3 regions of the Gottschalkia purinilytica genome follow, and region 1 is predicted to be linked to each of the others. Evidence: riboswitches for the same ligand, from Rfam matches in the RefSeq annotation. Region 1 holds a riboswitch; each other region holds the start of a gene.
What was found. Region 1 has a riboswitch for S-adenosylmethionine ahead of CLPU_RS14875 (methionine ABC transporter ATP-binding protein). Riboswitches for the same ligand answer to the same signal wherever they lie in the genome.
Positions count from the first base shown of each region.

Region 1 (10,333 bases):
AGATAAAAATCCTCGTTTGATTCCAGATATAAAAACAGAAACTATTCTTGCAGGACTTGAAGTTATTAAGGTTTCAAGGGAAAATAATTTTTTAAATATAGGAGAAAGAACTAATGTTGCAGGTTCTAAAAAGTTTGCAAGACTTATAAGAGAAAAAAAGTACGAAGAAGCACTTGCTATAGCAAGAGAACAAGTAGAAAATGGAGCTCAAGCAATAGATGTTAACTTTGATGATGGAATGTTAAATTCTGAGGAAGAAATGGATATTTTTTTAAAACTACTTGCATCAGAGCCAGAAATTTCTAGGGTTCCTATCATGATAGATTCTTCAAAGTTTTCAGTCATACTAAGCGGACTTAAAGCTATACAAGGAAAGCCAGTGGTAAACTCTATAAGTCTTAAAAATGGAGAAGAAGAATTTATTGAACAAGCTAGTATTATAAAAAGGTTTGGTGCTGCTGTAGTAGTTATGGCTTTTGATGAAAAAGGACAAGCAGATAATTACAATAGAAAGATAGAAGTGTGTAAAAGAGCATATGATATACTGGTTGAAAAAGTAAAGTTTCCAAGAGAAGACATAATATTTGATCCCAATATATTAGCTATAGCAACAGGGATAGAAGAACATAATAGCTATGGAGTAGACTTTATAAGAGCCACTAAATGGATAAAAGAAAATTTACCTGGAGCTAAAATATCAGGTGGACTTTCTAATCTCTCATTTTCTTTTAGAGGAAATAATGTAATAAGAGAAGCTATTCATTCAGTATTTTTATATCATGCTATAGAAGCTGGTATGGATATGGCTATATTAAATCCTGGTATGATTCAAATATATGATGAAATAGATAAAGAACTTCTAAAAAAAGTTGAAGCGGTAGTTTTAAATACTCATAAAGGTGCTGCTGAGGAACTTATAGAGTTTGCAGAAAGTTATAAAGATTCTTCGGAAAAAGAAGAAGAGAATAAGTTAAAGTGGAGAGAAGAAAATGTAAGTGAAAGACTTAAATATTCTCTTATTAAGGGTATAACAGATTTTATTGAACAAGATGTTGAAGAAGCAAGACAAAGTTATGATAAAGCTCTTGAAGTTATAGAAGGACCCCTTATGGATGGAATGAAAGTAGTAGGAGATTTATTTGGAGAAGGAAAGATGTTTTTACCTCAGGTTGTTAAAAGTGCAAGAGTTATGAAAAAAGCAGTAAGTGTTCTAATGCCCTATATAGAAAATGAAAAAGATACAAAAGGTAAAGGGGCAGGGAAAATACTTCTTGCAACTGTTAAAGGAGATGTACACGATATAGGTAAAAATATAGTTGGAGTAGTTCTTGCTTGTAATAACTTTGAAGTTATAGATCTCGGTATAATGGTAACTGCTGAAGAAATCATAAGAGTTGCAAAAGAAGAAAATGTAGATGTTATAGGGTTAAGTGGACTTATAACTCCTTCACTTGATGAAATGGTAAATGTAGCAGAACTTATGGAGAAAGAAGGACTAGATATACCTATAATGATAGGAGGTGCTACAACTTCAAAAGTTCACACAGCAGTAAAAATATCTCCACAATATAGGGGAAGAGTAGTATATTCATTAGATGCTTCAAAATCAGTTGAAGTAGCTAAGAATCTTGCAGATAAAGATAAAAGAGAACCTTATCTTGAAAAGATTAAAAAAGAATATTCTTCTTTAAGAGATACTTATTTGAATAAAGAACAAAACTTAATTTCATTAAGAGAGGCTAGAAATAAAAAGCTAAACATAGATTGGGATAACATGAATTTAAAGATACCTGAATTTATAGGGGTTAGAAGGATAAATCTTTCAGTAAAGGAACTTAGAAAATATATTGATTGGACTTATTTCTTTATAGAATGGGGAATGAGAAAGAAATATCCTATGGTAATAGAAGATGAAAAATACGGAGAAGAAGCAAAAAAATTGATCAAGGATGCAAATAACATCCTAGATGAATTAGAAAAAGATGAAAAGTTAGTTCCAAATGGTGTATTTGGAATATTTAAAGCAAATTCAGTAGGAGAAGATATAGAAGTATATAATGAAAAAGGAGATATCTTAGAGATATTCAATAATTTAAGAAGACAAAGATTAAACGAAAATGGTAACTGTTTATCTATAGGGGATTTTATAGCATCAAAAGAAAGTAATAAAGAAGACTTTATAGGTGCATTTATTGTTACATCAGGAAATAGAATAGAAGAGCTTTATAATAACTATAAGAATAATAACGATGAATATAATGCAATAATGATAAAGATATTAGGAAATAGACTAGCAGAAGCTTTTGCAGAAGCTCTAAATAAAAAACTATGGAAAGATTATTGGTCATTTGAAAATACTATGGGAATTAGACCAGCATTCGGTTATCCTTCACTTCCGGATCATTCGGAAAAGACAAAGCTATTTAATTTGCTAAATGGAAGTGAAAATACTGATGTGATATTAACAGAAACATATATGATGAAACCAGTGGGAAGTGTATGTGGTCTATATTTTACTCATGAATTTGCAAGCTATTTTTCTGTAGATAATATAGATGAAGAACAGATAGTAGATTATGCAAAAAGAAAAGGTAAAGATTTAGAATTTATTAAAAGGATGCTAGGGAATAACTATAAGGAAAGATAATCATTAGAAGCTTATAAATGTAAACAGTATATTAATCGTGTAAGATTGATAGAGAAAAAAATATTATATTAAAAATTAAATGAATTTTAAAATAATAAAAGTCGACTTAAATAGCCGACTTTTATTATTTATTTAGAATGCAGGAACAACCCCGCCTTTATAGTTTTCTTCAATATATTTTTTAACTTTATCTGATTGTAAAGCTTTTAAAAGAGCTTTAAGGTTTTCGTTGTTTTCTTCTCCTTTTCTTACAGCTATGATGTTAGCATATGGAGATTCTTTTCCTTCTAAAACTAAATCATCTTTTTTATCTTTACTAACAGTTAAAGCATCTTTTGTAGGAACTAACCCAGCATCTAAAGCAAAGTTTCCGTTTATAACGGCAGCATCAACATCTTTTAAAGTTCTAGGAATTTGAGCAGCATCTAATTCTTCAAATTTTAGTTTTTTAGGGTTTTTGTCTATATCGTTACTTGTAGCCGTAAGGCCTGCATTTTCTTTAAGCTTGATTAATCCTTGATTTTGAAGAAGTAACAAAGCTCTACCACCATTAGTTGGATCGTTAGGAATTGCTATAGTAGCTCCATCTTTAAGTTCATCTAATGATTTTATAGATTCAGAATATAGTCCCAAAGGCTCAACGTGTACTTGTCCTAAAGATACTAAATCTACTCCCTTTGCTTCAATAAATTCATCTAAATAAGGCTTATGTTGAAAAAAGTTTGCATCTAATTGTTTATCGTTTAAAGCTATATTTGGTTGAACATAGTCATTAAATTCTTTAATTTCTAAAATAATTCCTTGTTCTTTTAAATCATCTTTTACTAAGTTTAATAATTCAGAATGAGGTACTGGTGAAGCACCTACTTTTAAAACAACTTCTTTTTTAGTTTCATTACCATTTTGAGAAGCTTCAGATTTTTTATTATCTGGAGATTCTTTTGAGCATCCACTTACAATAAGGCCAGTTATAAGAGTAAAAACAAGTAGTAAGACACTTAAAGATTTTTTCATTGAAAATTCCCCCTTAATTAATTTATCTTTTTTTGCTAATAGCTAATGCTATTATGTTTCCTAAAAATTGTATAGCTTGTACTAAAACTATTAAAACTATCACTGCGACAACCATTAGATCACTTTGGAATCTATAATATCCATAGTTTATAGCTAAGTTTCCAAGTCCACCACCACCTAAGGCTCCTGCCATAGCGGAATATCCTATTAAATTTATAATAGTTAGAGTAACATTACTTACTAAAGAAGGCATAGCTTCTGGTAGTAATACTTTAAATATAACTTGGGAAGTTGTAGATCCCATAGATAATGAAGCTTCTATTAATCCATTATCTACTTCTCTTAAAGAGCTTTCTATAACTCTAGCTACGAAAGGTGTAGCTGAAATAGCTAACGGTATTATAGTTGCAGTAGTTCCTATTGTTGTTCCTACAATTACACGAGACAATGGGAAAACTAAAATCATAAGAATTAAAAATGGAAAAGATCTACAAACATTTATAATAGTACCTAGTACTGAATTTATTATAGGTTTTTCCCATAAACCGCCTTTTTCAGTTATAACTAATAATATACCAAGAGGTAATCCTAGTAAAACAGAAATTATAGTAGAAACTGATACCATATATAAAGTTTCCCAAAGTGCTGGCAATAGTAGAGATGTTATATTATCCATTCCAGATCACCTCCAAAGATATATCTTGATCATTTAGCCAATCTATTGCTTTACTTATTTCTTCTTTTTCACCAGTGATTTGAACTACTAAATGGCCTACGGAAGTACTCATAAGCTCATTTATATCTCCAGAAATAATATTTATATCTATTTTAAAACTCCTTATTAAATCAGTTATTATAGGTTTCTTAGCAGATTCTCCTAAGTAACTAAGCTTTATAACTTTAGAGTTAGGAACTTTAGGAAAAACTATTTCACTTTGACTACTAGGATGAATATGAGATACGAAAGCTTTGGCTGTTTCGGTTTTCGGTCTTGCAAAAACTTCTTCAACTGTATCAAGCTCAATTATTTCTCCGTTTTCTATAATCGCCACTCTATTGCATATTTCACGAATAACTTCCATCTGATGAGTTATAAGAACTACAGTTAATCCGAATTTTTGTTGAATTTCTTTTAACAGATTTAATATGGATTTTGTAGTTTGAGGATCGAGAGCAGAAGTAGCCTCATCACAAAGAAGAATCTTAGGATTATTTGCTAATGCACGAGCTATAGCTACTCTTTGTTTTTGTCCGCCACTTAATTGTGATGGATAAGCATTTACTTTATCACTTAGTCCTACAAGAGATAACAATTCTAACACTCTATCCTTTATTTGATCTTTACTTAATCCTGCAATTTCTAATGGATAAGCAATGTTTCCAAATACAGTTCTAGAGCTTAATAAATTAAAGTGTTGGAAAATCATTCCGATTTCTTTTCTAAGATTTCTTAATTGTTTTTTATTAAGTTTAGTTATTTCTATACCATCTATGATTATAGAACCATCAGTAGGATCTTCTAGTCTATTTAAAGTTCTTATAAGAGAAGACTTACCAGCGCCACTTAATCCTATTATTCCAAATATTTCTCCTTTAGGAATTTCTAAGTTTACATCTTTTACAGCATGAACTGTATTTTCTTTTATTTTATATACTTTATTTAAGTTTTTTATACTTATCATTTGTGTCACCTCACTTACTGAATATTATGAATAATGTTAAAATTAAAATTGGATACTAAAAAAGCCTCTTTCTACGAAAGAGGCACATTAAACCTAAACGACCTCTCTCATCTTTCAGCATATGCCGCAGGAATTAGCACCTTGTGATTACACACTGGTTGCCGGGCTTCATAGGGCCAGTCCCTCCACCTCTCTAGATAAGAGTATATTATCCTAAATATTTCAACTATACTTTACATTCTAACAACTATTCTAATTTTTATGTTGAGGATTGTCAAGAGGTTGAAAGAATAAAATTTCATAAAAAATCTCAATATCCAATTATTCATATATATATACTTTGAATATAGAGAACATAAGCTTTTGAAAAGATTTTAAGAAAATAGATACTATATTATTAATAATGCTTTTTTATTAGAGTACCAATATTTAACTAAACTACATATTTTAAAGTAAAAGACATAAATAGGGGATGATATCCTTGACAACAATAGAAAGAGTAAAAGAGTCAGAGTTAGCCGATCTATCTAGACTTTACTATCAGCTTGTTAGTAAAAATACTAATATAAATACATTAAAAAAGGTTTTTAATAAAATAAAATCTAATCCTAGTCATTATTTACTTGGAGTAAAAATTAATAAAAAGTTAGTTGGAACAGCAACTGTCATACTATGCAATGATTTAACAGGAGAATGTAGACCTTTTATAGTTGTTGAAAATGTTATTATAGATGAAAACTACAGAGGGAAAGGTTATGGAAAAATGCTTTTTAAAAAAATAGAACAAATTGCCAATGAAAACAATTGCCACTATATAATTGTAGTTTCTAATAAAAGTAGAAAAATTTCACATAAATTTTATACTAATTTAGGATTTAATAGTAAAGATAATTTAGCTTTCAAAAAATATCTTAAATAAATATAGTTATAAACTAATTTTTACTTAAAAATTCGTAAAATCTTATATGTTTATATAAATATAAGATTTTACGAATTTATTATTTTATGAAATTTTGCAATTTAAATATATTTTTATTGTGAGAAAACTATATATTAGTGAAAAACATCAAAAAATCCAGTTTTTTATGTAATAAAATAATATGTTTTGAGACAAACTAGTAAAGGATAATTAAAAAAAGAAGGGAGAGTTTTTTATGGCTTTACAAAACACACTTAATTTAAGTCAAATAAGTCAAATTGAATTACAAAATTTAAGAGAGATTGTAAGTTCACATCAGTTAATGGGAAAAAAATTAAATGAGTATGCTAACCAATGTGAAGATGCTCAAATAAAGCAAATGTTTCAACAAGCTGCTCAAGAAGCAAATACTACTGCTCAAAGCTTAATTCAATCATTATAATAAGGAGGTAGAATAATATGCAAGAAAAAGAAATAGTTAATGACGTTTTATCTATGACTAAATCAAGTATGAACACTTATGAAGTAGCTATATCTGAGTGTTCAAATCAACAATTAAGAAGTGCTTTACAACAATTAAGGGATGGAGCTGAACAATTTCAATATCAACTATACCAAATAGCTGAGAAAAAAGGATACTATGCACCAGCTCAAGCAGCTACTCAACAAGAAATTCAAGACGTTAAAAGTAATTTAATGCAAGGATAAGTTTTATGTTAGAAGGACTCTTTTGAGTCCTTTTATTTTTGCAATTATGCTAAAAATTATGATAAATTAATATATGATAAGTATAGTTAAAATAAAAAACTAATAATAACTAATAAGACTAAATTTATATTGATTTTTTTATTTATTCATGATAACATACTTTAAAGAACCTTTAATCTAATCCAGAGAGATTGGGAAGGAAAGTTATTATGAATAGGATAATTATGTCTGTCTATAAGTATACATAGAATTTTATAGTATATATACTTAAGACGTGAATGAGATAACTATGCCTTCCCGTAAAAAGGAAGGCTTTTTTTATTGCAAACCTTTAAACTAGTCCTGTGAGACTGAAAAGGAGGAGATATTATGTTAAAAGGAAGACATTTAATAGAACCAATGGATTTTAGTATAGATGAACTTGAAGAAATATTTAATCTTGCAGATGAGATTATAGCAAATCCAGAAAACTTTAAAGATATATGTAATGGAAAACTTTTAGCAACACTTTTTTATGAACCAAGTACAAGAACTAGATTCAGCTTTGAAGCAGCAATGTATAGATTAGGTGGAAAAGTAATAGGATTTTCAGAACCTAATTCAAGCTCAGTAGCTAAGGGAGAAAGTATAGCAGATACTATAAGAACTATAGGTTGCTATGCTGATATTGCTGTAATGAGACATCCAAAAGAAGGAGCACCAAAGGTAGCTTCATTTTATTCTAACATACCTGTAATAAATGCTGGAGATGGTGGTCATCAGCATCCTACACAAACATTAACAGATCTTTTAACTATAAGAGCTATTAAAGGAAAACTATCCAATCTAACAATAGGCTTTTGTGGAGATTTAAAATTTGGAAGAACTGTTCATTCACTTATAAAAGCCATGTCAAGATATGAAAATATAAAGTTTATACTAGTTTCTCCAGAGGAACTAAAGGTCCCTGAATATATTAAGAAAGAAGTATTAGAAAAAAATAATATAGAATTTGAAGAAATAGAAAAACTAGAAGATAGTATACAAAAACTAGATATACTTTATATGACCAGAGTCCAAAAAGAAAGATTTTTCAACGAAGAAGACTATATAAGATTAAAAGATAGCTATATATTAGATAAAGAAAAAATGAATAATGCAAAAAAGGATATGATAGTACTTCATCCACTACCAAGAGTAAATGAAATATCATATGAAGTAGATGAAGATCCTAGAGCATGTTACTTTAAACAAGCACAGTATGGAATGTATGTAAGAATGGCTTTAATAGCTAAATTACTGGGGGTGTGCTAAATGGTAAGTATAAATAGTATAAAAAGAGGAGTAGTCATAGACCATATTAAAGCAGGATATGGAATAAAAATATATAACTATTTAGGACTTGATAAAGCAGAATTTACAGTAGCACTTATAAAAAATGCTCCTAGTAATAAAAAAGAAAGAAAAGACATTATAAAGATTGAAAATGCTATAGACATAGATTTTACAGTATTAGGACTTATAGATCCTAACATAACAATAAATATCATAGAAGATGAAGTTATAAAGAAAAAAATAAAGTTAAGTACCCCAAATAGAGTAGAAGATGTTATCAAGTGTAAAAATCCAAGATGTGTCACATCAGTAGAAGCAAATATTCCACATGTATTCTTTTTACTAGATGAAGAAAAAGGACAATACAAGTGTCAATATTGTGATGAACTGCACACTTTTTCGGAGGTGTAAGATATGAAACTACTGATAAAAAATGCTAGGATAGTAGACTGGTCTCAAGATTTAATAGGAGATGTATATATAGAAAACGGAATAATAAAAGAAATTGGACAGGATCTATACAAAGATTGTGAAACAATAAATGCTAATGGACTTACATTACTACCTTCATTTATCGACTTACATGTACATTTTAGGGAACCTGGATACGAATATAAAGAAGATTTAGAAACAGGAAGCAAATCAGCGATAAGAGGTGGTTATACAGCAGTAAATCTAATGGGAAATACAAAACCTATATGTAGTGATGAAAAAATAGTAGAATATGTGTTGAATAGAGCTAAAGAAATAGGTCTTGTAGATATACACCAGACTGTATCAATAACGAAGGATTTCAATGGTACAGATATAGGGCACCTAGATAATTTACCAGATACAGTTAGATTTATATCAGATGATGGAAAAGGTGTTTTAAACAATAAAGTTATGTTGGATACAATGATAAAGGCAAAAGAAAAAGATTTAGTTATAATTTCACATGCAGAAGACGAAGATATAACACCATTTTGTACTAGACTGTCTGAAAATATAATAACTTCAAGAGACATAGAACTAGCTAAGTATACTAAAGCTAAGTTGCATATGGCACATGTAAGTACTATAGAAGCTATGGAATATATAATAGAAGCTAAAAAAAGAGGTTATGATGTAACTTGTGAGATAGCACCACACCATATAGCTTTTACAAATGAAGTTGACTTTAGAGTTAATCCTCCACTTAGAAATCAAGAAGATGTTGATTTTTTAATAAAATGTATAAAAGATGGATGGGTTGATATGATAGCTACAGATCATGCACCACATACTACTGAAGATAAAGAAAAAGGGGCACCAGGATTAGTAGGATTAGAAACTTCTTTCTCAGTATCCTATACAAAGTTAGTTAGAGAAGGACACATAACATTAAATGAATTATCAAAGATAATGAGTAAGAATCCTGCTAATCTTATGAAACTAAATAAAGGCGAAATAAAAATAGGATTTGACGGTGACTTAGTACTTGTAGACATAGATAACAAATACAAGATAAATCCAGATGATTTTGCATCAAAGGGCAGGAATACTCCGTTTAAAGGTATAGAAACCTATGGAATAGTAGAAAAAACTATAAAGGCTGGAAAAGTTGTGTACTCTAAGGAGGGTTATTCAAATGATGATAGATAAGCTATATGAAGTAGTAAATAAAAACGGACATGTGTGTGTAGGTCTTGATACAGACTTAAGCTATATACCAAATAAACTAGTTAAACAATATAATTCAGTATCAGATGCTATATTTGAATACAATAGAAAAATAATAGATGCAACACTAGATGTTTCGGCTTGTTTTAAAGTTCAAATAGCATATTATGAGGCCTATGGACTTGAAGGAATGATAGGATACAAAAAAACTTTAGATTACTTAAGACATAAGAAAGCAATAATAATAGCTGATATCAAACGTGGAGATATATCCAAAACTGCTGAGATGTATGCAAAAGGACATTTTGAAGGTGATTTTGAAAGCGACTTTATAACATTAAGTCCATATATGGGCTTAGATAGTATAGAACCTTATTTAAGTTATGTAAAAGATAAAGGAAAAGGATT
Region 1 covers NZ_LGSS01000021.1:20,128-30,460, reverse strand. The annotation lists gene metH (methionine synthase) at 1-2,647, shown strand, start outside; gene CLPU_RS14885 (MetQ/NlpA family ABC transporter substrate-binding protein) at 2,780-3,661, opposite strand; gene CLPU_RS14880 (methionine ABC transporter permease) at 3,684-4,337, opposite strand; gene CLPU_RS14875 (methionine ABC transporter ATP-binding protein) at 4,330-5,343, opposite strand; SAM riboswitch class I at 5,448-5,547, opposite strand; gene CLPU_RS14870 (GNAT family N-acetyltransferase) at 5,825-6,262, shown strand; gene CLPU_RS14865 (hypothetical protein) at 6,498-6,704, shown strand; gene CLPU_RS14860 (spore coat protein) at 6,722-6,970, shown strand; gene pyrB (aspartate carbamoyltransferase) at 7,340-8,263, shown strand; gene CLPU_RS14850 (aspartate carbamoyltransferase regulatory subunit) at 8,264-8,695, shown strand; gene CLPU_RS14845 (dihydroorotase) at 8,699-9,907, shown strand; gene pyrF (orotidine-5'-phosphate decarboxylase) at 9,894-10,333, shown strand, end outside.

Region 2 (10,333 bases), on a different contig from region 1:
TACGAAAAGGATAAAGAAAAATTAAATCTTTATACAAATTTATTATATAATCAAGCACTTCTTATTGAAGGATTACCAGTTAATGATCCTGTAGAATTTACAAATAGTATCTGTAAAATAATGAAATAGTGTGACTTCTATATATGCTGGCTGAGATGTTAAAAATTCTTAAGCCAGCGTATTTTTTCACAAACTCTTAGATGTTTTGACAAACATTAAACAGATGAATTAAATGATCATAAAATGTAAAGCAGATAATAATGATTGATAAAAAAATCACATCCATTAAGATGTGATTTTAATTATAATTTATAATTAGATATATATCAATCTAGAAAGATTCAATTAGTACATCCATTATTCCACCGCAGACCATACCTTCTTCTTCTGCTACATCTCCTGTCATGTCAACATGTTGAATGACATATCCTTTATCTAATATAACATCTCGTGCTGTAGTTATTACGCTTGCCTCACTACAACCTCCACCGATACTTCCAATTGTCCTACCATCACCCCAAACAATCATTTTAGCGCCTGCTTTTCTAGGGACAGAACCTTTTGCAGAGATTATAGTAACAAGTGCTTTAGGCTCTTCTATTCCTTTAGCCATTTCATCTATTACGATACTATCAAATTCTGGCCAATTAAATTTCTTTCTATCAGCTTTACTATCTAAACTACTTCTACCTGTTCTTCTAAAACTAACAACCTGAGCTATTATAGAAAGAGCTATTTCTTCTGGAGTAATTGCGCCTATATCTAATCCTATAGGAGCATTAAGTTTATTAAGTTGTTCTTCTGTATAACCTTCATTCAGTAATTCATTTTTCATACCTTTTACTCGTCGTTTTGATCCTATCATACCAATGTATGCTGGATTGCAATCTAATGATTTACGTAAACAAATACCGTCATGCCTATGACCTCTTGTTACAATTACAACAAAGTCAGATCTACTTATATTAATTAAATTAAATGAGTTTTCAAAGCTTTCACATATAACTTTATCTGCATCAGGAAAACGATTGGAATTTGCAAACGAAGGTCTGTCATCTACAACGGTAACAGAAAATCCCAATTTAGTTCCAAACTCAACTAAAGGCTTAGCAATGTGACCACCGCCTAAGACAATTAGACGTGGATCAGGAAAATAAGGTTCAACTAAAACTAATTTTTCATCTTGAGTATTAATAAGTTGAACATTACCTGTTTCTAAAGAGTAAGGTATTTTTTGATTAAGACTTTCATCTTTACTAATGGAAGAAAAGTCATATTCTAAATTGTCTCCAGTTAAAATAAGTTTATCTGAAATAGAGCCACTTTTTTCGTCGACAGGATCCATAATGGTTAATAAGACTGAATCTTTACTGAGATTTAATTTATTTGATAGGTTCTTATAAATATCCTCAAACAACTTTAGACACCATCCAATTCATTTTAAATTTTATTATTAATAAATTATAAAATAGTCACAATTTACAGGAAATACTACAAAGATTATTTTATACAAAAGGGTTGAAAAGAAGACATTAAATGTAAGGAAGATACACCTAAAATATATTTTTATTCTATCACGTTTGTCAGAACGTGTCTATTAATATTATATAGTGGATAACTAGATGTAACAGTAGTTATGCTTATAATATAAGCTGTAAGCTTTAAAATATATACAATATAATTTTAATGACTTAAAATGAAATTCAAGTATGTTTTAAATAGCTTTGTTATATATTTATTAATACTATTATATCTAAAAGGAGTTGAATATATTATAGAAAATTATAAGTAACAAGTATTTTTATTAGTGTTATTTTTAGCGATATCATAGCAGAGAAAAGAATCTTTTCTCTGCATTTTTATATTATATGGAATATATTGTTGACAAAAATGAAGTATGAAATATAATTATATTAACAATGTTAATATAATTAACTATGTTAATAACATAAAGAGGTGAGTTTATGAAAACTCTAATTATATTTAGTTCTAAGTATGGATCTACTAAAAAATGTGCAGAGCTTATTATGAAAGACTTAAAAGGCAAAGTTAATATGATAAATTTAAAAAATCAGAAGTGTAAAAATGTAGATAATTATGATACTGTGCTAATTTGTGGTGCTATTTATGCAGGTAAACTGCATAGTGAAGTAAGAAAGTTTGTCGAAGACAATAAAGAATGTTTGCTTGAAAAAAATTTAGGACTGTTTATTTGCTGCAAAGAAGAAAAAGAAAAGGCACTTGAATATATGAAATATAATATTCCAGACCTGATTATTCAAAAAGCATTTATAAAAGAACATCTAGGACATGAAATTAATCTAGAAAAAATGAACTTTTTAGAAAAGTTTCTTTTAAAAAGCATATTTAAGATAAAAGAAAGTTATTCTAAAGTTGATTATGATGCAATAAAGAGAATAACAAATAAAATAAATGAAATGGGTGTTACTAATGGATAGAAAGGAAATACAAAAACAGAGAATGATGAAATATTTTATAGATGCTACAAAGGAGATCATTAAGGAGGAAGGAATAAAAGGAATTACAGCTAGAAAAATTGGCGAAAAAGCGGGATATTCATATGCAACTATATATAACTACTTTAATGATTTAAATATGCTACTTGCCTATTGTGTTTTTGATTTTCTTGAAGATTGTTATAAATATATATTAAGTTTTAAAAATGATTCAGAAGATTGTAGGGAACAGATTGTAATATATGGTGTAGCATATTTTAAATATTTTGCTGAAAATCCCGATATGTTTCAGCTTATATTTCTAGAAGAATTTGGAGAAGCACCTAAAGAAATTATAAAAAATGATATGAAGCCTTCAGTTGGTTTACTTCTTCATGAAACAATAGTTGAATGTGCTAAAGAAGGCTATATAGCAGAAGAGAATATTAAATTGTTAGAAGATCTAATAGCATCATCCATTCATGGAAAGCTTTTATTTTTCTTAAAAGGAAGAAATATAGAAAAGCTAGATTATATGATTGATTCTATTAAAGATGAGATAGAATTTCTTATTAAAGTGGGACAGACAAGAAATAACTAGAAAGAAACTTAGAAGAACATTAATTATAGTATTAGCCTTAATAATTGAAATGGATGTGACTACTTATTTAAATATATAAAGAAGTAGAAGATATACGAGTTAATAGTATATATTTGAATGGCGTAAGTTATGAAGTATCTATGAGAGATTATAGTTTAAAAGATATGAGATTTAGCCAAATGGACTATATAAAAGGGGCGATAATTTTGGATTGGGTGATACTTGATGGATCTGAAAGTAAGAATGATAGTATAAGTAATATAAAAAATATTTTGACAAGAATGATAAAACAAAGAGGGGATAGTTATTATTATTTTAATCTTAATGATATGAATATATTACCATGTAGGTCTTGTGGAGCTTGTGCTTACCATACACCAGGAAAATGTATTGTAGATGATAACATGCCTGATATAATCAGAGCGATAGCTTCAAGTAGTTGTATAGTACTTCTTACACCTATTGTTTTTGGCGGATATTCCTTTCAACTAAAAAAGGCAGTTGATAAGTTTTCGTTGATGGCTGTACCATTATTTATTGTGAAGGAAGGACATCTACTGCATCCTACACGTTACGGTTATAAATCAATAATAAGTATTGGAACTACAGAAAAGAACATTAAAGGAGAGACTGAAAACTTTAGATTGTTGTTAGAAAGAAACGCATTAAATATGCAGTGTCCTTACCATAAAGCATTAATATTTAATAAGTCAGAGGAAAATCAAGAGATTGAATATGAAATATTGAATATGCTAAAGGAGGTACCGAAATGTTAGACAGGAAAAAGCTTATTCTTTTAAATGGTAGTCCTCGAAAAAATAAAACTTCTTATAGCTTTGCACGTACAATTAAAAATCTAGCTGAAGATATAGGATGTGTCGTTGAGATTTTTCATGTAATTGATTATTTTGATGGTAAGTATACATTGGATGAATTAAAAGCAAGTATTTTAACAAGTGATGTTATAGGCTTAGTAGCGCCTTTATATGTAGATACACTTCCGTATCCTAACATTTGGCTTTTTGATAAATTGTATCAAGAATTAGAAAATGAACAACAGGGAAAAGACTTTTTTATGATAGGGCAGTGTGGTTTTCCAGATATAACTCTTTGTCAACCTATGATTGAATCCTGCAGGTATTTTGCTGAAACTGTTGGTATGAATTGGCTAGGAGGCTTAAGTTATGGAGGAGGTTCAATAATAGATGGAGAACTTCTAGAGAATCTAGGGAGGAAGGGAAAGAAGATTACTTCAGCTTTTAAACTTGCCTTAGAGGATATTTTTCAAGGGAAAAAAATATCTTCTAAACCACAGGAATTGCTAACGTTAAGAATTCCAAAAATTATTTATCGTCCTTTAGCAGCTTTTTTAAATTATAAGATAAAACAAACTGCAAGAAAGCATGGTGTTACAGATATTTTTAAGAAAGTTTATCTTGAATAAATATACGCTAAATTCTGAAATATTTCAATCAATGACAAAATAAATTATAAATGGACAATTATATCTATATTTAATTGTTAAAATATTATATAATAGTTACAAAATGTATTTATACTAATAATCTTAGGAGGAGTCTAACATGGAGGAAATGTATAAATTCGATATAAAAAAAGGAGAAATTCATTTATTTAGGAAAGCAAGATTTGTTGATGATGATTGTGGAAAGTTAAGTAAGACATTTACAGGAAAACTTAAAACTCATAACTTTTTTTCCATGAATTATACATTAGAAGATATATCAGGATTTTTTTCTGAGGGAGAAAAATACAAGGTTACAAAATCAGATGGTGAAGAGGGAATTATGACAAAGTGTTACCGCAGTGAATATTATAAATATGAAAAATGTGAATAAAAGTTATAATTAAGATTTAACAATACATGTTATAGTTAAAATTTTTGCACAAGACGAAGGTAAATAACTCATATTAAAAGGGCTGGAGTTTAAGTTCAACCCCTTTTTTAATATCAGATATTATAATTATTAGTAAAAATAAGAAATACAAGTGAATTGTATAAAAATAATAAATATTTCATTACTTGATAAGCAAAAACACTTATGTTATAATTTGCTTATTATTATTGAAAGGAGAATTGCGTGTGGGAACTTTTTTTATAAGAATTCGTTTTTTAATTGTTGAATAAAAACAATAAAATATGTTGTAAGGTATATTGTGCCTAGAATTTTAGGTGTATTTTATTGTACCTTATTTCAGGGGATTCTTGTAAAGAACATTCATACGTTTATATTATATATTTTAATTTTGAATCGTGTTCTCTGACCACGATATTTTTATGTCTATTTTTAGGGTTTGTAGATATAAGTTAATTTTAAAAGGCTATAGATGAATAGTTTGTTCATCTATAGCCTTTTTTTGATTTTACTTCCTTACATTAATTAAAAAGTTTTTAAATTCGTGTAAAGATAAAGAAGTAGCCAAGAAAACAAATAATACTTGATTAAGTAAAATAAACATTACAAGAATTTATTTATAAGAGTTATATTATATGATTGTCTATATACAAGAATCCTCATTAAATTATTATTTAAATTTTATAAATAGTGGAGGATTCTAAAATGGTTAATAAAAATAAAAAGTTAAGAAATAACAAAAAATTATGGCATTCACAAAATTTTCTTCATAGCACTAAGTTAGTATCTGATTTATTGCAAAAAAGTAGTATAAATAAAGATGATACTGTAATTGAAATTGGTCCAGGTAAAGGTATTATAACTAAACAACTTGCAAAACAATGCAAGAAAGTATATGCAATAGAATATGATTTTTGTTTGTATGAGAAGCTTAAACATTTATTTGGTGATACAAAAAACGTTGAAATTATATATGGAGATTTTTTAAAAACAGATATACCGAGTAATGATAAATATAAAGTTTTTTCAAGTATTCCATATAATATTACAGCAGAAATTTTATCAAGACTAACATCAGTATCTAATATTCCTGAGGATTCATATATTATTCTTCAAGAAGAAGCAGCAAGAAAATATGCTGGAGATCCATATAATAAGGAAAGTATGCGATCTTTACTTCTTAAACCATACTTTGATTTGAAAATTATTTATAGACTTAAAAATACTGACTTTACTCCTGTTCCAAAAGTTAATAGTGTTATGCTTCATATTGAGAAAAGAAGTAATGCTTTAGTTGAGATTCAGGAAACTGACTTATACAAAGACTTTATATCATATATTTTCAAAATGAAAGGGAGAAATCTAAGAGAAAGACTTAAATACATTTTTTCCAATGAACAACTTAAACGTCTTTCAAAAAATATAGAATTTAAAATTACAGATAGTCCAACTGATTTAAATTTTAAACAGTGGCTTAAAGTATTTCAGTATTTTATTATTGGTGTGTCGTCTGAAAAACAAAAACTAGTTTATGGGTGTTACTCTAAGTTTCTTAATGAACAAAAGAAAATAAATAAGATCCATCGAAATCGTAAGAGTTACAATAAATTATAATAACTTTGATTTTATAAAAAGTTTAAATTAGTTAGTTGACTTTTACCTTAGGGAAAAGATTATACTTAAAATATCAAATCAAATGCGCAGGTGATATTGATGTTTTCAATAGGTATATTTTCAAAAATTAATAGAATTACTACAAAAACATTGAGATACTACGATGAAATAGGTTTGCTAAAGCCAGAACATGTTGATGATTTTACAGGATATAGATATTATACTTCACAACAATTACCCAAACTTCATAAAATTATCACATTAAAACAAATGGGACTATCTTTGGATGAAATAAAAGAAGTGATAAATAATCCTATTACAATCGAAGTGTTCTTAAAACTAAAAGAACAAGATATCTTAAAAAATATTATAGCCGAAAAAGCAAAGCTTTTACAGATTCGTAGTTATCTAAGTAGTATGAAAGGAGAAAAGTATTCTATGTATAATGCGATTATCAAAGAATTACCTAAGGTAATAGTAGCTTCTATGAGACAAGTAATACCAAGTTACCATGCACTATATGAACTATGTCCAAATGTTATGGCAAAAGAGATGGAGAGAGTTGGATGTATATGTGATACTCCAAATTATTGCTTTAATATTTATCACGATGGTGAATACAAGGAGAAAGACATAGATGTAGAAATATGTGAAGCTATAACAGAACTAAAAGAAAACACAGATATACTAAAATTTAAAACAATTGAAGCCGTTCCTACTGCTGTATGTGTATTGCATAAAGGTTCTTACGCAACTATCGGATCTGCATATTCATTTGCTTTTAAATGGATCGAGGATAATGAGTATGAGGTCATTGATAACCCTAGAGAATCATATATTGACGGTATATGGAATAAAGATAAGGAAGAGGACTGGCTAACTGAAGTCCAAGTGCCTGTAAAAAGAAAAGATAAGTAAATTTAAGTTTTTAATAAGTTATCTATGTAAGTAATGGATTTCATTTTGAGACATAAATTTAATAAATAACATTAAAAAATCACTTATGAATTAGAATAAAATTCATAAGTGATTTTTCTTGATATTACTAGTAATTTCATTGATATAGACTAATTTTAATGAACATAATAGAGTTATTTTATATATTCAGTGACTAAATCAGTAAAAAGAATACCTTCTAAATGGTCTATTTCATGGCAAAAGCATTTTGCTAAATCTCCTTTACCTGTTAGTATAATCTCCTCACCATTTTCATTTAATGCTTGTACTGTTACTTTTGCTGGCCTTATTAATTTTCCCCATGTATTAGGAATACTCAAACATCCTTCTATAACTTTCTGTTTTCCTTCTTCTTTAATTATCTTTGGATTAACTAATTTTATAAGTCCTTGTCCCATGTCTATTACAACTAATCGTTTTAATACGCCTATTTGTGGGGCAGCTAATCCTCCACCATTTTCTGTATTGTACATAGTGTCTGCCATATCATTTAGTAGTTGTCTTACTTTATCATCTACTACTTCAACTTCTTTGCTTTTTTTCCTTAATATTTCGTCATCAAAAAGTCTAATTTGTCTAAATGCCATTTAAACGACACCTCTACTTTGCTGTGATCTTGATTTTTTTTCGCTTTCTTCAAAAAGAAAAACTTCTTCTATGGAACAGTGAAATATCTTAGAAATATCATAAGCCAACCATATAGAAGGTTCAAATTTTTCTGTTTCAATAGCGTTAATTGCTTGTCTTGATACTCCTATAAGTTCTCCCAATTGTTCTTGAGTTAATCCATAACGTTCACGAAGTTCCTTTAATCTATTTTTCATTAATACCACCTCTGTAATGTTAACCTTACATGTGAATATATCATCACTCTGTTTTGATGTCAAGTAGACATTACATATTGTTTTTATAAAAGTAGTACTAATTTTAATGAATATACTATAAGAACTTTAAAAGTAAAAATTTCAAAGATAGATATATGAAAGATCTAAGAATATATTGTATATATATTCAAAATAACTAAAAAGAAAACTATAATATTTACAGATTATAAACTTGAAATATGGGTATGAATTGTTAATATAGTAAGAAGATATCTAATATAATAATTGTTTAATTATACATGAAAAGTGAAAAATACTATTGACACTTAACAGACATATGTTATAATTTGATATAAATAAATAACAATAAAATACAAATCTCTTATCGAGAGTGGTGGAGGGACTGGCCCTGTGAAACCCAGCAACCTGTATCTATTTAGATACGTGGTGCTAAATCCTGCGATATTTGTCGGAAGATGAGGTGAAATACATTTGATAATAAAACTCTTTCATCTTGAAAGAGTTTTTTATTTTACTATTATTTATAAATTATCGATAAAGGCTAAAGATTAACTATTAAAAAAGGGGAGAAACAAATGCTTCAGGAATACTTAAAAGAAAACATTTTAATTACAGATGGAGCTATGGGAACATATTATTCTGAAATAACAGGAGATAAAGTATCCTTCTGCGAGTTTGCAAATATAAATAAGCCGCAAGTGATAAGAGACATTCATGTAGACTACATTAAATCAGGGGCTAAATTAATTAGAACTAATACCTTTTCTGCTAACACAATATCTTTAGGAGTAACTAGAGAAAAGGTGAAAGAAATAATAGAAAAAGGATATACAATAGCTAAGAAAGCTACAGAAGGAACAGATGTATTTATAGGTGCTAGTATAGGTCCTATTCATGAATCTAGATTTAAAAAAGAAGATGATATAGATATTTTAGACGAATATAAATTCATTATAGATACATTTATGGAGTTAGGAGAAAATATATTTGTTTTTGAAACTTTTGGTACGATAGATTATCTAAAAGAGATATCTGAATATATAAAAAGTAAAAATAGTGATGCTTTTATATTAACTCAATTTGCAGTTACACTAGATGGATTTACTAGAAAAGGTATTAGTATCAAAAGTATAATAGATGAATTAAAATTAATAAAAAGCATAGATGCTTATGGATTTAATTGTGGATCAGGACCTACTCACTTATATAGATTGTTAAAGAATATGGATATTTTTAGTGATACAATTTCGGCATTACCTAATGCTGGTTATCCAGAAATCATAAATGAAAGAATGGTTTATGTAAATAACCCTGAATATTTTGGAGATATTGTAGTAGATATTAGTAAACTAGGAGCTAAAATAATAGGTGGTTGTTGTGGTACAACACCAAATCACATAAAAAGTTTAGTGGAAAGATTAAAAATAAAAACAACTGATGAAAATATACATGTTGAAACAAAAAGAACAAAATTAATATCTGAAAATAAAAAAGAAAATAATTTTGTTGATAAAATAGAAAAACAAGATTTTATAATAGCAGTTGAATTAGATCCACCATTTGATACATCTATAGAAAGAATGATTGAAAATGCTAGAACATGCAAAGAACATGGAGTAGATATTGTGACAATAGCAGATTCTCCTAGAGCAATAGCAAGGGTAGATTCTATTATGATTGCTGCAAAAATTAAAAGAGAAGTTGGTATAGATGTAATGCCACATGTGTGTTGTAGAGATAAGAATTTAAATGCGTTAAAATCAGGGTTATTAGCAGCTCACATTGAAGATATTAGAAATATGTTGGTGATCACAGGTGATCCTATTTTGGATATAGATAAAATCTCAACTAAAAGTGTATTTAACCTAAATTCATATAGGCTAATAGAACTTATATCTGAAATGAATAAAGAAATATTTAAATCAGATAAGATTAACATAAGTGGAGCTGTAAATTTAAACGTTCCAAATAAAGAGGCAGAGATAA
Region 2 covers NZ_LGSS01000004.1:26,546-36,878, reverse strand. The annotation lists gene htpG (molecular chaperone HtpG) at 1-129, shown strand, start outside; gene CLPU_RS05060 (XdhC family protein) at 332-1,417, opposite strand; gene CLPU_RS05055 (flavodoxin domain-containing protein) at 1,965-2,459, shown strand; gene CLPU_RS05050 (TetR/AcrR family transcriptional regulator) at 2,452-3,057, shown strand; gene CLPU_RS05045 (flavodoxin family protein) at 3,273-3,833, shown strand; gene CLPU_RS05040 (NAD(P)H-dependent oxidoreductase) at 3,827-4,501, shown strand; gene CLPU_RS05035 (hypothetical protein) at 4,641-4,913, shown strand; gene erm (23S ribosomal RNA methyltransferase Erm) at 5,637-6,545, shown strand; gene CLPU_RS05025 (MerR family transcriptional regulator) at 6,645-7,463, shown strand; gene def (peptide deformylase) at 7,637-8,089, opposite strand; gene CLPU_RS05015 (helix-turn-helix transcriptional regulator) at 8,090-8,326, opposite strand; SAM riboswitch class I at 8,706-8,809, shown strand; gene CLPU_RS05010 (bifunctional homocysteine S-methyltransferase/methylenetetrahydrofolate reductase) at 8,923-10,333, shown strand, end outside.
Region 2: another riboswitch for S-adenosylmethionine. It lies ahead of CLPU_RS05010 (bifunctional homocysteine S-methyltransferase/methylenetetrahydrofolate reductase); the one in region 1 lies ahead of CLPU_RS14875 (methionine ABC transporter ATP-binding protein).

Region 3 (10,333 bases), on a different contig from region 1:
GTAGTAGGTTTTCCATAGCTAAAAACGTATCTTTCTCCATATGAGTTCACCTGAGGCGTTTTTACTCCTTGTGCAACTGTTCCTGTTGGAGCAATAGTATCTTTACATCTTAGAGCTATAAATCTCATTTCAAATGATGTCATTTCAGCTCCTGCTCTTATTCCCATTGCATATCCTGCACCTGTATTAAAAGGGCTATACCACATTTTATGTCTTGAAAATCCTGGATTATTTGGTTTGTATAATCCGGCTGCCCCTCCAGTTGCACAGATAACTGCTTTAGCTTTTATCACAAGAAACACATTATCATCTAACGAAAATCCATATGCTCCTATTATCTTTTCATCTTTAACTATATAGTCTATGATGTTTACTCTATTAAGTATCGTTATATTTTTATGTTGTTCTACTGCACTTGCTAATATTGGCTTTATGTTTTCTCCATTTATTTTTATACTTCTTTTTCCCCTAGATACATAGTTTCCTTCTTCATCTTTTAATATAGGAAGACCTAGTTTCTCAATCTTTTCCGTAACCTTATTTAGCTTTTCTGCTATTGTATATACTAAATCTTCTCTTATAATTTCATCAAATTCCTCTTTAACATAATCAACAAATGAATTAGGTGTTTCTCCAGCTGTAATATATGCATTTAGAGCGTTTACTCCAGCTGCTAAGCATCCACTTCTTTTTATGTTAGACTTTTCCACTATGAGAACCTTAGCATTACTATTTTCTCCTATTGTAAGTGCGGAAAAGCAACCAGCAGTTCCGCCACCTATTATCAATATATCTGTCTCTATTTTTCTTGTCTCAAGTTTCACTATATCACCTTCTTATGAGAAACTAAATATTCTAATATCTTTTCTATACACTCATCTATACTAAGTTCACTTGTATCAACAGTAATCTCTGGATTTTCTGGCTCTTCATAGGGAGAATCTATTCCTGTAAAGTTTTTTATCTTTCCATCTCTAGCTTTTTTATAAAGCTCTTTTGGATCTCTATTTTCGCACACTTCTAAAGGACATTTTATATATACTTCTATAAAATCTTCATTTAGAAGTTTTCTAACTTGTTCTCTATCTTCTCTTAATGGAGAAATAAAAGTAGCTAGTGTAATGATTCCTGTATCTACAAATAGCTTTGAAAGTTCCCCTATTCTTCTTATATTTTCTTTTCTATCTTCTATAGTGAATCCTAGATCTCCATTAAGTCCATGTCTTACATTATCTCCATCTAATATATAAGTAAGTTTTTCTTTTTCATATAGCTTATTTTGAAGTGCATTAGCTACAGTAGATTTTCCTGAACCAGATAAACCTGTAAACCATATAAGTACTCCTTTTTGTTTTAACAAGTTTTCTCTATCGTCTCTTGATACACTCAACTTATGCCATACTACATTTTCTGATTTTAACTCTCCCACAAAAACTCCCCCTATATATTCTTATACTGAATATTTGCTAATTAGTTCTTTCAAATCCTCTATTCTATCATCTACCAACTTTTCAAAGTCTTCATATCCTAAATCCTTCTTTAAATTAGCTACATCATATAAGAATTCTGGTACTTTTGAGCCTATGATATCTCCATAGCGCTCTGCTAATGTTGCTACTCCAGCTCCAACTTTTCCTCCGAAATAAACTGAATATATAGGGACTACTTCTCCATCTATTTTCTTTATTTTACCTGAAAATGATATGATTCCCCTTTGGTGTTGACCACATGAGCTAGGACATCCTGAAATAAACACTCTTGGTAGCTGTGACTTGATATTATCATCAACATCTTTAAATCTATCAATAATACTTTTAAGTAAAGTTTGCGATGAATTCACCCCAACTCTACAAGTATCTGCTCCCACGCATGATATAGAGTTATCTATGTCATAAGTAGATACAAAGTCTTTTACTATGTTTAAAAGTTTCTCAGCATCTTCGCCATTTAAATCTCTTATATAAAATCCTTGAGTTGGACTTAATCTTATAGATACTTCATATTCTAGCTTATCAATAAAATCTATTATCTTATTCAAATTACTAGTACTTATATTTCCTCTCTTAGGATGTATATATATCGAATATAATCCTTCTATTTTATTTTCACTTACTATGTTACTATCTATTTTTTTACTTTTTCTCCAAGGTTTTTCTTCTTGCTTTTCTTCTATATTTAATTCTAGATTATCTAGTTTTCTAGCTTCTTCTAAATATCTATTAAATCTATCTTTAAATTCTTCTTCTCCTAATCTATGAACAATATGTCTTACTCTAGCCTTATGTCTATTTTCTCTATCTCCTTCTTCGTAAAAAAACTGTTTCATAGCTTCTACATAGTATAAAACATCCTTAGGTTCTATTGAGTCTTCAAGCTTAAGTGACATTCTTGGTCCACTACCAAATCCACCTCCACCATATACCTCAAATAGTTTCTTACCATTTTCTATCTTAGCTACAAATCCTAAATCAGCAAATGTAGCACTTCCTGTATCTTTCTCATTATTTGAGTAAGCTATTTTGAATTTTCTAGGAAACTTACAACTATTCTCATCTTTTACTACATAGTTAGTAGTTTCCATAGCATATTGTGTAACGTCAAAAGCTTCATCTTTTTCTACCCCTGAAAGTGGTGAACAAGCTACATTCCTAGCAGTGTTCCCTCCTGTTCCTACTGTATATACATTTACAGGTATAAGTTCTTTCATTATTTTTATAGTATTTTCTATTGTCACTTTATGAAATTGTATATCTTGCCTAGTTGTGAATCTAAACTCTCCATGTGAATATTTATCTGCTACTTCACTTACTTTTTTTAATTGTTTTAGTGTAATAATTCCTCCTGGCGTTCTAGGTCTTACCATATAGGTAGTTCCACTTCTTTCTTGATAAACTCCTGTAACTGCTCCGAAGCTTTTAAATGGTACTTCTTTTTCACCTTTTTCTTGGTACTCTTTAACTTTAGCTTCATAATTTTCTATATAGGACTTTGTATACTCTGGTGCTTTAAACATTTTTAACCTCCTTAAAATTGATTGTATAAACCCATTAAATTATAGGACACTATTATTGACTTTGGCTAGCCAATATACAATAACTCTTAAATATATGCTACTTTTTTATATTTAATTATAAGATATACTTTCTATTATATTTATATATCCTAATCTGTTTACTAGGTTTTAATCTATTATATAACTTATTTTTCTACATGACTAGAATAATTTTGAAAAGATGACAATTATTCTAGTCATATAAGTATATTAATCTTCTATTCCAAAAAATCTATTTGCTATTTTAACACTCTCTCTAGCATCCCTTGCATACATATCAGCCCCTACTAATTCTGTATACTCTTCGTTAAGTACTGCTCCACCTACCATTACACTACATTCTATTCCTTCTTTTCTTAAAGCTGTTATTGTATCCCCCATATTTTTAACAGTTGTGGTCATAAGTGCACTTAGTCCTACAAGCTTAACATCATTTTCTTTAGTAACTCTCACAACTTCCTCTATTGGAACATCTTTTCCCAAATCTATTACATCAAATCCATAGTTTTCAAGTAGCATTTTCACTATATTTTTACCTATATCGTGTATGTCCCCTTTAACTGTAGCAACAACTATTTTTCCTTTAGAAACTGTATTTTCACTATTAGTTATTAGATGCTCTTTTATAACTTCAAAGGCATTTTTAACTGCTTCCGCTGATTGAATTAGCTGAGGCAAAAATATTTTTCCCTTTTCAAATCTTTCTCCTACCAAATCTAGTGCAGGAATAAAGTAATTATCTATAATTTCCATAGGTTTCTTTTCTTTTAAAAGTTCTTTTACTTTAGGTGCCGATTCTTCTTTTCTACCTTCTGTTATAATATCTTTTAAATCTTTTTCTGTTTTTGTAGTTCCTTGTATTGATTGCTTATTTTCAACATTACCATATTGCTCTATATAATATTTTGACTCTTTATCTTCGTTATTTAGCACTCTAAAAGAATGTACCATTTTCATAGCTTCTTCAGAAAGTGGGTTTAGAATAGGTGCATCAAGTCCTGCTCCAAATGCTGCTGCTAAATAAGTACTATTTAATATTTCTCTATTTGGAAGACCAAATGAAACATTACTTACTCCTAGAACAGTTTTAAGTCCAAGTCTTTGTTTAACTAATTTTATAGTTTTTAAAGTCTCCATGACTTGATCCTGTTGAGCAGAAGCAGTAAGCACTAAGCAGTCTATAAGTACATCCTCTTTAGATATTCCAAACTCTTGAGCTCTTTTAAATATTTTTTCTGCTATCTTAAATCTTCCTTCCGCTGTATCAGGAATTCCATCTTCATCTAATGTAAGACCTACTATTAAAGCTCCATATTTCTTTACTGTTGGAAATACTTCATTCATAACCTCTTCTTTACCGTTTACAGAGTTTATCATAGGTTTTCCGTTATACCTTCTTACAGCTGCCTCTATTACTTTTGGATCTGAACTATCTATCTGTAATGGTAAATTTACAACACCTTGTACTTCACGAACAACCTTTTTACTCATTTCAACTTCATCTATTTCTGGTAACCCAACATTAATGTCAAGAACATCTGATCCTGCATTAGTCTGATCTATTGCTTCGCCTATTATATAGTCTAGGTTTCCAGTTCTTAAAGCTTCTTTTAATCTTTTCTTTCCTGTAGGATTGATTCTTTCTCCTATAACAGTAGTCTTATTATCAAGTATTACTGTCTTTGATCCTGAAGTAGTAGCAGTTATTATTTGTGGATCAACTTTTACCGGATTTAGATTATCTAATGTACTTCTAACTTCTTTTATAAAGTCAGGATTAGTTCCGCAACATCCTCCAAATATTCTAGCTCCACTTTCTGCTATATCTTTTATGTATCCTGCAAATTCTTCAGGATTTACATCAAAAACAGTCTCACCATCTCTTATCTTTGGAAGACCTGCGTTTGGTTGTATCATCACTGGAATTTTTGCATACTTCAGCATTTCATCAACAATAGGCTTAAGTTCTTTAGGTCCTAACGAACAATTGACTCCTAGCGCATCTACACCTAACCCTTGTAAAACTACTGTAGCAGTTAATGGATCAGTTCCAACAAATGTTCTTCCATCATCTTGAAAAGTTAACGTACAAAATACAGGTAGATTACTATTTTCTTTAGCTGCTAATACAGCAGCCTTAGCCTCGTATATGTCAGCTATTGTTTCTATTAGTATAATATCTGCACCAGCCTCAGCCCCTGCAACTACCTGTCTTTTAAATATTTCATAAGCTTCTTCAAAGCTTGTTGTCCCCATAGGTTCCATTAATTGCCCTAATGGGCCTATATCTAATGCTACATATTTTGGATTTGCTTCTTTAGCTATTTCTACCGCTGCCTTTATTATTTCTTCCACAGTATATGGACAATCTTTAAGCTTTAATTCATTTGCTTGAAAAGTATTTGTACTTATAACGTCACACCCAGCTTTTATATAGCTCTCATGAATACTTTTTATAAAATCTCTTTTAGTTATATTGTATACTTCAGGAAGCTCTCCTGTTTTAAGACCTAATTTTTGGAGCATAGTTCCCATAGCACCATCAAATAATAAAAAGTTTGATTTAATTAGTTCTGTAACTCCCACAACTGACACCGTCCCTTCTATATAAGCAATTATGAAACTTGCTACAATACTCGCAACCTTTTTTTACTACTATCTCGCTATTTTTATCAACAAAGCCTATTATAGCAGTGACAGACTTTCTCGGTAGTAATATACAGCTTTCTGTAGTAGTAAGACCTATTATTTTATTGGCATTTAGTATATTTATTATATTTTGTTGGATATCAATAGAGAGGTCACCATATCCAGGACTATATCTGTAGTTAGTTATGAATCCTTCTTTCATGGCTATCTTTTTAATTTCTTCTTCTGCTTCATCACATACTTTTTCTATACAATCCGTTCCACAAGAATCTAGTATCAGCGCCTTAGTCATATTAAATCTCTCTAATATTCTGACCTTATTGTCAAAAACAACCCCTAATGTCGCTGCCATTATAGCACACTTTTTAGCATCTTTAAGGTGCTCATATATGTCATTTCCTTTTAATGTTAAACTAGTTCCTAGTACATTTATTTCTTTTTTAGATTCATTTGGCTCTATCTCAAATATTTTATATGTGTATAAAGACTTTGACATAGCTTTGGCTTCGTCTATACAATCATCAATAAGATTATTCAAATCTTTATCTATTTCTTGATCTTTATATCCTAGATATCTTAAAACTTCCTCTCTATTGATATTCACACTATCAACTCCTACTAAATACTTTGTTTCAATAATTGTTCTTTTAAGCTCTCTATTCTTCTAACATTTTCTCTAGCTATTTCAGGTTGATTCATTGTATATATATGAACTCCATCTATTCCATTTCTTATAAGATCATCAATTTGTCTTGCAGCATGTTCTATACCTGCTTTCTTTAAACTTTCCGAATCTCCTTCATATTTATTTAATATTTTTATAATTCTTGAAGGTAATGAAGCTCCACACATAAAAATCATTTTTTCAACTTGACTCCTACTTAATATCGGCATAACCCCTGCAACTATTGGTACGTTTATTGAGTGTTTTTCTGCTTTTTCTAAGAATTTGTAAAATATATCATTATCAAAGAAAAGTTGAGTAATTAAAAACTCTGCTCCTGCATCGACTTTTTCTTTCAAGTGAATCAAACTATCATTTAACTTATCACACTCTATATGTCCTTCAGGATAAGCAGCAGCCCCTATACAAAATCCTCCAATTTCTTTTATATCTTTAATAAGATCCTTAGCATAACTATAATCTCTATCATCTTCCAGTTCAAATCCTTCTGGGATGTCCCCTCTTAAAGCCAATATATTTTCAATATTATGTTTTTTCAAGTCTTCTATAACTGCCTTTGTTTTTACTTTATCTGAAGTTATACAAGTGAGATGTGCCAAAGCCTCTATTCCATATTTGTTCTTCACTAAAGAAGCTATCTCAAGTGTCTTATCGCTACTTCCTACTCCCCCTGCTCCATAAGTCACACTTATATAATCTGGATTTAAATCTCTTAAGTCTTGTATAGTTTCATATACTGTGTCTATGTCATAATCTCTCTTTGGAGGAAATATCTCAAACGAGACAATAGGCTTCTTTTTATCATACAAATCCTTTATGAACATACATTTCACACTCCTTAAGTTCGTTATACCCCTTTTATAAATCTATATATTTTCGAGACTTTTACCTAAGTCTTCTATTAAATCATCAACATTTTCTATTCCTATAGATATTCTTATAAGCTCAGGACTAACACCTGCTGTTCTTTGTTCTTCCTCAGTTAGCTGTTGATGAGTAGTTGATGCTGGATGTATTATAAGTGACTTCGCATCTCCTACATTTGCTAAGTGAGAAAATATTTCAACTGATTCTATAAGTTTCTTACCTGCTTCATATCCACCTTTCACTCCGAAAGTAAATATAGCTCCAGAACCTTTTGGAAGATATTTATTTGATAATTCATGATATTTATTTGATTTAAGTCCTGGGTATTTTACCCACTCAACTTTAGGATGATTTTCTAAATACTCTGCAATCTTCTGAGCATTTAAAACATGTCTTTCTACTCTAAGAGATAATGTCTCTAATCCTAATATTAACAAGAACGAATTAAATGGTGATATACAAGCTCCTACATCTCTTAATAGAGTAGTTCTTAATCTAGCTATATATGCTGCTTCTCCAAATGCTTCTGAGAAAGAAAGTCCATGATAACTTGGTTCTGGATCTATTAGTTCTGGAAATTTTCCATTATTCCAATCAAATTTACCTGAATCAACTACTACTCCACCTATTGAAGTACCATGTCCCCCTATAAACTTAGTTGCAGAATGTACTACTATATCAGCTCCGTACTCTATAGGTCTACATAGATAAGGTGTTGCAAATGTATTATCTACTATTAAAGGTACATTGTTCTTATGAGCTATTTCTGCTGCTTTTTCAATGTCAACAACATTTATATCTGGATTCCCTATAGTTTCTATAAATACTGCCTTTGTTTTATCATTTATAGCTGCATCTAATTCTTCAAATTTATCAGGATGTACAAATTTTACTTTTATTCCAAAGTTCTTAAATGTATGTGCAAATAATGTGTACGTTCCACCGTAAAGTGTTGATACTGATACTATTTCTTCTCCTGTTTTAGCTATATTAAGAATCGCATAACTTATTGCTGCCATTCCTGATGCTGTAGCAACAGCTCCTACTCCGCCTTCAAGTTCAGCAATTCTTTTTTCAAATACATCAGTAGTTGGATTTGTAATTCTTGTATATATATTTCCTGCTTTTTTTAACCCGAATAAATCTGCCGCATCTTGTGCATCTTCAAATACATACGAAGTTGTTTGATATATAGGTACTGCTCTTGATTTTGTATCTGAGTCAACTAATTGTCCTCCATGAACTTGAATTGTTTCAAAATGTAATTTGTCTCCCATATTTGATTCCTCCATTTTCATATTATTTTGAATTTTCTAAATACTCTTATTTCTTCGTTCAACTGATTCATCTGCAAACTAACTAAAAAAACCTTCCTGCTAGATAAAACAGGAAGGTTTGAGTTCGTTCTCTGATCTTATCTTTCAGGATATACCTGCTGGATTTAGCACCTTCAAGGAAGTTTCCTTTGGGTTGCCGGGTTTCTCAGGGCCAGTTCCCTCCACCACTCTCGATAAGAGTTATATTAAATTACGTTTCTTTGTTAGGAATGATTATATCAACTGTGTATAAATATGTCAACATTTATTTATAAGTTTTTTCAGGATTAACAAAGGCTTTTGAATTTTATCTCTATTTACCACGCTTATTGATAGCATTTATCACTTTTATATAATTTTTAATTATGCAATAAAGTGAATTTATTTAATTAGTTACTTTGACTAATGTTGTCATAAATTATATATCAGTAATTTTATCTTTATTAAGACAAGTTATTATATTGATACCATTGTTAGTAATTCTTCCTAAGTTTTGGGGAGTAACAGGAGTTTGGATTAGTACACCTATATCAGATTTAATATCTTCTTTAATAACTATAGGTATCATGTTCAAATATCTAAAATTTTCAGATGTCAGTAGTTTATCGAAATCATAGCAACTAAATATTATTTAAAATACAAAAGCTTGTTGTATAACAGTTATAAATATCAAAATTAACATAGTTATCAACAAGCTTCTTAACTTTAATTAGAGCTATAGTTATAAGTTAGTTTCTAGTAATATTATATATACAATACTAAAAAAGTAGCCACTATAGAAGTTATAATAGGAAGTATTATTCCACCTTTATACCACGAAGCTATAGCAGCAGCTATAAATCCTACTACTGATGCCATAGGAACTTCTGGAGTTGCTGTAAATGCCCCTGGGATTGTTAATGCTCCTATTGCAGCAAATGGTACAAAGTTCAAAAATCTGTTAACCCAGTCTGGCATATTTCCTTTAGTCTTAAATAGAAATGGTGATAATCTAGGTATACCTGTAGCAATTATCATTCCTATAATTATTATCTTTGTATTACTCATCATCATTCACTCCTGAATTATTATCGTCCTTAAATAAAGAAGCTCCTATTGCTGAAGATATAACTATTGATAATATAAGTCCCCATCCTTGTGGTAAAAAATTAAAATAAGTAAACAGAGTATTTAAAATAGCAGACAATGCTACTAGAATTGCTATTTTATAATTCTTTTTAAATTGTGGAACTAGAATAGATACAAACATAGCATATAAAGCCATACCCATACTGTCTATCAAAATTTTAGGAAGTAGTCCTCCTGCTATATATCCAATTAACGTTCCAATTACCCAAGAAGAATAAGACGTAATTTGGAGAGGTATTACATAATCTTTTTTTATTTCTTTTTCTCTGAAAGAAATTATTGAAAATGTTTCATCTGTTAAAGTATGTCCTATAAACAAATTCCATTTTCCTAACTTTTCATTTAGTCTATTAACAAACGAAGCACTTATAAGAAAGAATCTAAAATTTATAAGTAATGTAGTAAAGATTATTTCTCCAGCTCCAATACCTGATATCATTAGATTTATGGCCATAAATTGACCTGCACCTGCATATACAAAGGCACTCATCAACATAGCATCTATAAAAGATACGCTTGAACTTTTTGCTAAGATTCCAAAAGTTATAGATATAGAGAGATACCCTATAACTATAGGAACAGAGCTAATAAGTCCTTCCTTAATATCTTTATTTTTAAGGATGTTTTTCACAAGCA
Region 3 covers NZ_LGSS01000018.1:166-10,498, reverse strand. The annotation lists gene CLPU_RS14015 (adenylyl-sulfate reductase subunit alpha) at 1-824, opposite strand, end outside; gene cysC (adenylyl-sulfate kinase) at 824-1,429, opposite strand; gene CLPU_RS14005 (nitrite/sulfite reductase) at 1,451-3,013, opposite strand; gene CLPU_RS14000 (homocysteine S-methyltransferase family protein) at 3,263-5,647, opposite strand; gene CLPU_RS13995 (vitamin B12 dependent-methionine synthase activation domain-containing protein) at 5,616-6,305, opposite strand; gene metF (methylenetetrahydrofolate reductase [NAD(P)H]) at 6,320-7,210, opposite strand; gene CLPU_RS13985 (O-acetylhomoserine aminocarboxypropyltransferase/cysteine synthase family protein) at 7,253-8,530, opposite strand; SAM riboswitch class I at 8,665-8,770, opposite strand; gene CLPU_RS17335 (hypothetical protein) at 8,988-9,137, opposite strand; gene CLPU_RS13980 (AzlD domain-containing protein) at 9,314-9,616, opposite strand; gene CLPU_RS13975 (AzlC family ABC transporter permease) at 9,609-10,328, opposite strand.
Region 3: another riboswitch for S-adenosylmethionine. It lies ahead of CLPU_RS13985 (O-acetylhomoserine aminocarboxypropyltransferase/cysteine synthase family protein); the one in region 1 lies ahead of CLPU_RS14875 (methionine ABC transporter ATP-binding protein).